Regions from separate parts of the Agrobacterium sp. rho-13.3 genome, predicted to be linked through region 2. Evidence: predicted binding sites of a transcription regulator. Region 2 holds the regulator's gene; each other region holds the start of a gene.
The links. Region 2 encodes LexA, which represses DNA repair genes until DNA is damaged. Its sites were predicted from a motif close to TGTTCNNNNTGTGTTCNG; they were not measured.
Positions count from the first base shown of each region.

Region 1: a site for LexA is predicted at 845-862, ahead of RMR16_RS01695 (PA0069 family radical SAM protein). Genes of this name have one in related genera too.
Region 3: a site for LexA is predicted at 897-914, ahead of RMR16_RS08380 (ATP-dependent helicase). Genes of this name have one in related genera too.
Region 4: a site for LexA is predicted at 994-1,011, ahead of RMR16_RS26555 (LexA family protein). Genes of this name have one in related genera too.

Region 1 covers NZ_CP192774.1:363,863-366,062, forward strand. The annotation lists gene RMR16_RS01695 (PA0069 family radical SAM protein) at 1-784, opposite strand, end outside; gene RMR16_RS01700 (glycosyl transferase) at 953-1,471, shown strand; gene moaB (molybdenum cofactor biosynthesis protein B) at 1,472-2,017, opposite strand; gene RMR16_RS01710 (4-(cytidine 5'-diphospho)-2-C-methyl-D-erythritol kinase) at 2,014-2,200, opposite strand, start outside.
Region 2 covers NZ_CP192774.1:1,072,615-1,074,814, forward strand. The annotation lists gene RMR16_RS05340 (glutathione S-transferase family protein) at 1-247, opposite strand, end outside; gene lexA (transcriptional repressor LexA) at 526-1,245, opposite strand; gene kdsA (3-deoxy-8-phosphooctulonate synthase) at 1,483-2,200, shown strand, end outside.
Region 3 covers NZ_CP192774.1:1,664,537-1,666,736, forward strand. The annotation lists gene RMR16_RS08370 (efflux RND transporter periplasmic adaptor subunit) at 1-238, opposite strand, end outside; gene RMR16_RS08375 (carboxymuconolactone decarboxylase family protein) at 445-855, shown strand; gene RMR16_RS08380 (ATP-dependent helicase) at 956-2,200, shown strand, end outside.
Region 4 covers NZ_CP192778.1:68,344-70,543, forward strand. The annotation lists gene RMR16_RS26545 (SDR family oxidoreductase) at 1-457, shown strand, start outside; gene RMR16_RS26550 (DUF2269 family protein) at 457-933, shown strand; gene RMR16_RS26555 (LexA family protein) at 1,043-1,483, shown strand; gene RMR16_RS26560 (Y-family DNA polymerase) at 1,488-2,200, shown strand, end outside.

The sequences.
Region 1 (2,200 bases), 710 kb from region 2:
CAGGGGCCATCATCACGGCGGTGGGAATGCCCGCATCTGTCAGTGTCTTGATCGCTTCCAGCCGTTTGGAGGGCGTGGATGCCCTTGGCTCCATGCTGCGCGCCAGCTTCTTATCCAGCGTGGTGACGGAGATGCCGACCTTCAACAATCCCTTCTGCGCCATAGGAGCCAGAATATCGATATCGCGGGTGATCAGCGCCGATTTGGTGACGATGACCACCGGGTGTTCGGCCTTCGCCAATACCTCAAGGATCTGCCGCATGATGCGCCATTCCCGCTCGATGGGCTGGTAAGGGTCGGTATTGGTGCCGATGGCAATGACGCGGGCCTTGTAGCCCGGCTTTGCCAATTCCCGCTCCAGCACCTTTGCCGCATCCGGCTTGGCAAACAGCTTCGCCTCGAAATCCAGCCCTGGGGAAAGCCCCATATAACTGTGCGTGGGCCGTGCGAAACAATAGATGCAGCCATGTTCGCAGCCCCGATAGGGATTGATGGAGCGATCGAATGGAATATCAGGCGAATCATTGCGGCTGATGATCGTGCGTGGCTTTTCCACCTGCACTTCGGTGCGAAATTCCGGCAGTTCCTCCAGAATCTGCCAGCCATCATCGAAGGCTTCGCGCTGCAACGGTTCAAAACGTCCAGTCGGATTCATGCCCGCACCGCGCCCGCGGCGACGGTCTATCTCGATCCGCAAACCGGATGCGTCGGCCAGCGCATTGGCAATATCCGGCGTATGGCCCGGCTGAAAAGCAGCCTGCCCCGAAAGCACATCTTGTCTCATCTGGATACTCCTGCCAGCATTTGCCAGCTTGGTGGATAACCAGATTTCTAACTGAGAAGTGAGAACAATACAAGAACAAAATGAAATATCGGCAGATGGTATTTTGTTGTGCGTTGCAGTATGCTTTTGCTACTTTACCGACATAACGGCTCGCACACTGATAGGTACATGCTCACAGTCATCATGGAATGCCGGGACCAGGAACCGGAACTCGCGCACACGCTGTCTACACTTGTCTCTGGCGCCGTCGAAGGGCTGATCAGTGATGTGATCGTGCTTGACCACGCCTCGCAGGATGGCTCGTCACGGGTGGCGGAGGCAGCGGGCTGCCGTTTTTACACGGAGTGGGATATTGCCGATATCGTTGCTTCGGCGCGCGGCGAATGGATTTTGATGATGGAGCCGGGCAGCCGCCCGCAGAGCGGGTGGATCGAGGATATTCTCGAATATACCGCGCTCAATCAGGCATCGGCGCGGTTTTCGCCGTCGCGCCATTTCCGGCCATCGCTCATCGCCCGCTTCATACGCCGCAAGCCGCCGCTGGAGTATGGTCTGCTGTTGCGCAAGCAGGAGGCTTTGTCTCTGGCCAAATCCGGTATGTCGCTGGATCAGTTTCCAAAATCGCAAAAGCCGCGCCGCTTGAGCGCAGAACTCATTCCTTCTTCTGCGTTGCGGGCCGCACGATAATCAGGATTGCGCCTTGCCGCGTTTTAAATGCTCATCCAGACGCGGCATGATTTCCACGAAATTGCACGGCATGTGGCGGTAGTCGAACTGCGCTTTGAGAATGCCGTCCCACGCATCCTTGCAGGCACCCGGAGAACCGGGCAGCACAAAGATGAAGGTGGCATTGGCAAGCCCCGCCGTGGCGCGTGACTGGATGGTGGACGTGCCTATTTTGTCATAGGAAATGCGGTGGAACACGGCGGAAAAGCCATCCATGCGCTTCTCAAACAAAGGCTCCAGCGCGTCCGGCGTCACGTCACGGCCCGTAAAACCGGTGCCGCCGGTGGTGATGACCACGTCGATGTTGTCAGACAGCGTCCAGCCGCGAACCTTGTCCTGAATAGCTGCCTTGTCATCCGGCACAATCGCGCGGTCCACCAGCAGATGGCCTGCGTCTGCAATGCGGGCGGCCAGCGTATCGCCGGATTTGTCGTCAGCCAGCGTGCGGGTATCCGAAATGGTCAAAACCGCAATGCCAACGGGAATAAAGGGTCGCTCGGTGTTCATGTCTTTGGCCCTGTGATGGTTGCGGTCGCCTGAACATACCAGTCCGGGCGCTGGTCGCGAAGTCTGGTCGCGGCGGTTTCAGCCTCTGCCATTGTGGCAAAAAGCCCGAAACAGGTGGCGCCGGAACCGGACATCCGCACCAGCGATGCACCCGCTCGTGAAAGCTGATCGGAAACCTCTGAA
Region 2 (2,200 bases):
TGTCCGACCAGACGCCCTTATGCCGCTCTGCCAGATACTCGATGATCGACAGCGAATCCCATACCGTCAAATCACTCTGGACAAGGCAAGGAACTCTTGCCGTTGGTGAAAATGTCGAGAAGTCATGGTTCGAACTGCCAAACGGCATCAGCTTTTCGTTGAACGGAATATCGAGCGTCCGCAGTAATACCCAAGGCCGTAATGACCAGGAGGAGTAGTTTTTGTTGGCGATATAAAGGTCGTACACGTCAATTCCCTCGGTTGCACCACTGTACTAGCGCAGGAAAACTCAATGACACATGCATTCCGCCTAATGGCTCGCTTGAAATTATTTGATGTTTGAAGGTTTCACGCTTTCAAAACAAAACGTCAGAAAAACACGCCACTTTTTTCACGTGCCGCACTCACAAACCAAAAGCATTGCGGTAAATTCGTGAGCCAGCTAACGAATATCTTTCACCCAATCAAATGCGAATGAAAATCTTCGCTAAAACTGCTGGAAAAGCAGCAAAAACGTCAAATCACTTAGTGATAGCGACGGATAAGACCCACCAGCTTACCTTGAATCTTCACCCGGTCAGGTCCAAAAATCCGGGTTTCATATGCAGGGTTTGCCGCTTCAAGCGCGATCGATGCACCTTTGCGGCGGAAGCGCTTGAGGGTTGCTTCTTCGTCATCGACGAGGGCTACGACAATATCACCCGGATTGGCTGTGCTTCCGTCGCGAATAATGACCGTATCGCCGTCGAAAATACCGGCTTCGATCATCGAATCGCCTTTAACTTCAAGCGCATAATGCTCACCCGAACCCAGCATATCCATCGGAACGACGACATCGTGGGTGTTGTTCTGGATGGCGGAAATCGGTACGCCCGCCGCGATACGGCCCATAACAGGGACGCTGACGGCGTTCAAAACACTATCATTCGAGGGCTTCGGAGGCGCAGGCTCGACTGCCTTCGGTTTACCAAGGCTGCCTTCAATCACGCTTGGGGAAAACCCGCGCTGTGGCTTGATGCTCGGTGAATAAGCCTCGGGCAATTTGATGACTTCCAGCGCGCGAGCGCGATTCGGTAGCCGGCGAATAAACCCGCGCTCTTCAAGGGCTGTAATCAGCCGATGAATGCCGGACTTCGACGCAAGATCGAGTGCATCCTTCATTTCATCAAAAGAAGGCGGTACACCGGACTCCTTCATTCGCTCGTGAATGAAAAGAAGCAATTCCTGCTGTTTGCGCGTGAGCATGAAGAAGCACCCTTGGGATTCGAGGCGAAGATTCGCGAAACAAATACAGAACGAACACTATATGTTCCATATGTGTTCTGCAATCCCTTAAAATTCGGTGAAGTATGGATCGGCGCCCCGTTGACGAGTAACTTGCTGGCACCATGGCTTGCTGCTAAGTGCGTTGCCAGTCTGAGATAAGGGGCCGATTATTGGCTTGCGCCTGTAATAATACCCGTTTGCTTCCGAGGAAAGACGATGAGTGTGACGAATAATCTGAAAGTGGTTGCGGGCGAGGGTGCCGGTGCTGTGTCTTTCTCCAATGCCGAGCGCTTCACATTGATAGCCGGGCCATGCCAGATGGAAAGCCGTGATCATGCTTTCATGATTGCCGAAACACTGGCGGAACTGTGCGGCAAGCTGGGTATCGGGCTGGTCTATAAGTCCTCTTTCGATAAAGCGAATCGCACCTCTCTTTCCGGTCAGCGCGGCATTGGCATCGATAAGGCGCTCGACGTTTTTGCTGAATTGAAGACGCAGTTCGGCTTTCCGGTTTTGACGGATATTCACACGGAAGAGCAATGCGCCGCCGTTGCGCCGGTTGTCGATGTTCTGCAAATCCCTGCGTTCCTCAGTCGCCAGACGGACCTTCTGGTTGCGGCAGCGAAGACAGGACGTGTCATCAATGTCAAAAAAGGCCAGTTTCTAGCGCCTTGGGATATGAAGAACGTGCTGGCCAAGCTGAACGATAGCGGCAACCCGAATGTGCTGCTGTGCGAACGCGGCGCATCGTTCGGCTACAATACACTCGTTTCGGATATGCGTTCCTTGCCGATCATGGCATCGCTCGGCGCGCCTGTTGTTTTCGATGCGACTCACTCCGTGCAGCAGCCCGGCGGGCAGGGCGGCTCCAGCGGTGGACAGCGGGAATTCGTGGAAACGCTTTCGCGTGCCGCTATCGCTGTGGGTGTGGCCG
Region 3 (2,200 bases), 590 kb from region 2:
TCACAACCAGCGTTGCGTTTGCGCGTGGAGCACCGCTACCCTGTCCACCTTGGCCACCTTGCCCCTGTGCGCCGCCGCCTCTACCAGAATTTCCAGCGGTTTGCGCCGCAGGTTTTTCGGCACTCACCAGCCCTGCCTTTGCAAGCATAGCGCGGCCGTCGGACGAATTGAACGCCCAAAGACAGGCGCCCGCGCCCACAACCGCCAGACTGATACCAACCTGCTTCCAAACCCGCATACAATTCTCCGACAGATCAACCGGCGCAACGCATTCACATGGCTGCGGCCTCTTCACAATGTGCGGCAGTATCCTTGCTGAACATAAACTACGCAACGCACAAATCTGTTTCTTACGGAATTGTAATTTCCGCCTCGTCGTTGCCGCCGCATTCAAATAACCTCAGTCTACAATACTGCGCACCAAACTAAAATGGAGGAGCGATCATGAGCACCATTTCAAAAACACAGAACCCGGAAGCCAACCCGCGTGTTAAAGCGGTGTTCGATGACATCCGTACGACGCGGAAATCCGATTTCATCAACAATATGTGGCTCTATCTCGCCTTCGATGCCGATCTGCTGGAAAAGACATGGGCCGAGGTTAAAGCCGTGATGGCAACGCCGTCCGCGCTCGACCCGGTGGTGAAGGAAATGCTTTACATCGCCGTGTCCGTCACCAATGGCTGCTCCTATTGCGCCCACTCGCACACCGCAGCCGCCAAAGCGAAAGGCATGACGGATGAGCAACACGCCGACCTTTTGCGCGTCATCGCCCTGGCCGGTAAAACCAACCAGCTGGCCACAGCACTGCAACTGCCCGTGGACCCCGCCTTTGATGCAGATAGCACGGCCTAATATAGAAAATGCCTTGGAATAGGCGTTTTGGCGGTTGATACCGGAATAAAAGCAGAACACGGTTCTAGCCTTTCAGTCCCGAATCACTACATTGGGCCGTATGAGCAACAGTTTCGACGATATGCCGTTCTTCGATGAAGAACCTTCCGAGCCACGCCGTCAACCGGCAGCGGCCCCTGCCGCTGGTGGTTTGGGCATCGCGGCGCGCGCCATGGCGGCGCGGGATCAGGCGCGCCCTGCGCCCGATTATCTCGCTGGCCTGAATGCCGAACAGCGCGAAGCTGTGGAGACATTGGAAGGCCCGGTTCTGGTTCTGGCAGGCGCTGGCACCGGCAAAACGCGGGTGCTGACCACCCGCATCGCGCATATTCTCGCATCAGGTCGCGTGTACCCCAGCCAGATTTTGGCCGTGACCTTCACCAACAAAGCCGCACGCGAAATGAAGGAACGTATCGGCGTTCTGGTCGGTGGCGCGGTTGAGGGCATGCCGTGGCTTGGCACCTTCCACTCCATCGGCGTCAAACTGTTGCGCCGCCATGCGGAGTTGATCGGTCTGAAATCCGATTTCACCATTCTCGATACCGACGATGTGATACGCCTCATCAAGCAGCTTATTCAGGCCGAAGGTCTGGACGACAAGCGCTGGCCCGCCAAACAATTTGCAGGCATGATCGACAACTGGAAGAACAAAGGCCTGACACCGCCGGATATTCCAGAAGGCGACAGCCGTGCTTTTGCCAATGGCAAGGGCCGTGAACTTTACGCCACCTATCAGGCACGTCTGAAGACGCTGAACGCCTGCGATTTCGGCGATCTGCTGCTGCACCCCATCACCATCTTCCGCAAGAATCCCGATATTCTCAAAGAGTATCACCAGAAGTTCCGTTATATTCTGGTGGACGAGTATCAGGACACCAACACCTGCCAATATATGTGGCTGCGGCTTCTGGCCCAGCGCCCCAAGGGCGAGCCGCAAAATGTCTGCTGCGTGGGCGATGATGACCAGTCGATCTATGGCTGGCGCGGCGCGGAAGTGGACAATATTCTGCGCTTCGACAAGGATTTTCCCGGCGCAAAGGTCATCAAGCTGGAGCGCAACTATCGCTCCACCGAGCATATTCTCGGGGCTGCTGGCCACCTGATTGCCCATAATGAAGGCCGCCTTGGCAAAACGCTGTTTACCGACCGCGTCGACCCGAACGACGAAAAGGTCGTCGTCCATGCCGCATGGGATTCGGAAGAGGAAGCCCGCGCCGTTGGCGAAGAGATCGAACAGCTACAGCGCATCAAACATCCGCTGAACAATATGGCCATCCTCGTGCGCGCTTCGTTCCAGATGCGCGAG
Region 4 (2,200 bases), on a different replicon from region 2:
CCGCCAGTCTGTGCAGGCGCCTGCCTTGGCTCGCACGGCTCAACAGACGTTGGACGCTCACCCTTCCGGCGTTCAGGATCTTTGGTTTGCCCGGCTGTACCTCCTGAAGCCTATCGTCATCGTTATCCTTGCTGCGTTCTGGCTGTTGTCGGGCCTCGTTCCGCTTGCGAACCCTTCTCGCGCTGCAACGCACTTCCTCCCTTTCATGTCACCAGCAATGGCAATGGGTGTCACCCTTGCGACTTGTGCGCTCGATGTGGCGTTGGGGTTATTTGTGCTGATGCGGCCTTTCGCCCGAAGGGCGATGATCGGAATGCTGATCGTCTCGGCGTCTTATCTCGCTGGCGGGACAATCTTGGAGCCAGGTCTATGGCTTGATCCTCTCGGGCCTCTGGTGAAAGTGCTTCCGTCAATTGCGCTTTGCTTTGTGGCGCTGGCAACGTTGGATGAGAGATGATGGATCTCACGGAGTGGCTGCGTCTTGCGCATGTCGTCGGAGCGACGGTCTTGTTCGGGACCGGCGCAGGCATAGCCTTCTTCATGGTCATGGTACGACAAACCGATAATCCGGCGCTCATTGCGCATGTATCGGGGACCGTGGTCATAGCCGACACGCTGTTTACGGCCACTGCTGCCGTTGTTCAGCCAATCACGGGATACTTCCTCGCGGAGAGTATCGGCTGGTCGCTAACTGAAGGCTGGATAGCGCTGTCGCTCGTTCTCTACGTGTTCACGGGACTATTCTGGCTTCCTGTCGTCTGGATACAGATCCGCTTGCGGGATCTCGCAAGGTCAGCCGCTTCCTTGGGGGAGCCGCTACCGGCGCAATGGTATCGGCTCTATCGCATCTGGTTTGCCTGCGGTTTCCCTGCGTTTTTCGCCGTCCTAGCCATCATATGGCTCATGCTCGCAAAGCCGGATATCTCCTTCTAAAATAGCTGCGATCAATCCTGCAGGGAGATCGAGCGAATCCGAGTTGACTCGACCCAATATGAGAACATAATAAGAACAGAAATAACAGCCAGCAATGCCGAGGCTTTCTATGAAAACCAATTTTTCGGCCATTGAGCCTGTTTCCGTCGATTATATCGTTCGCGAGATCAAGACTGCTGGATTGCGGATTTCAGCCGGGTTCCCGTCACCGGCAGGCGACGACTTAGAAGATCCAATAGACCTCATAGCTTGGATGGTACGACACGAACACGCGACATTCTGGTATCGCGTGAGTGGCAACTCCCTGTGTCGCGCAGGCATCCTTGATGGCGATTTCGTCGCCATTGATCGGGCAGGAAAGGTGAAGCCAGGACGAACGGTCCTTGCCTACCACAACGGCGACATGCTCCTGAAAGTGCTGACACAGCGCGACGGTCGAATGTGGCTTGAGGCGCGTTCCGACGAACGCTACCCGCCGCTCGCCGTGCTCGAAACCACTGAAATATTCGGCATCGTCGCGGGTATCGCCCGTCGCTATCCAGTCGATTGAAGCCATGGCTGAACCGATAGCGCTGATCGACTGCAATAATTTTTATGTTTCTTGCGAGCGGCTTTTCGACCCGCGCTTGCGCGACAAGCCCGTGGTTGTCCTGTCAAATAACGATGGCTGCGCCGTCGCGAGATCGAATGAAGCGAAGGCCCTTGGCATCGGGATGGGGGAGCCCGCGCACCATTTTAAGCAGAAGACGAAAGAGCACGGCATTCGTCTCTTTTCATCGAACTATACGCTTTATGGCGACATTAGCCGCAGAGTGGCGGCGACGATTGCCGACTTTTCCCCGAGAACAGAAGTTTACTCGATAGACGAGACTTTCGTTGATCTTTCTGGCTTCGGTGGACGAATGCTCGATCATGCGACCGAGATGAGGGAAACCGTCCGCCAGAATACAGGAATCCCAACCTGCATTGGGATCGGGCCGACCAAGACGCTCGCGAAGTTCGCGAATTTCATTGCGAAGAAAAACCCGGTCTTCAATGGTGTCGCGGACCTGATGAACACGGAGATCGCGGGCTATTGCATGGCTCGCACCGATGTTTCGGAAGTGTGGGGCGTGGGATCGAGAACGACCGCCAAGCTTCGAGAGATCGGAATTCACACCGTCTCGCAGTTGCGCGACATGCCCCTTCCGCTCGCTCGAAAGATCGGAACAGTCGTGCTTGAGCGCACCGTGTCCGAGTTGAATGGGCTGCGTTGCATCGACATTCA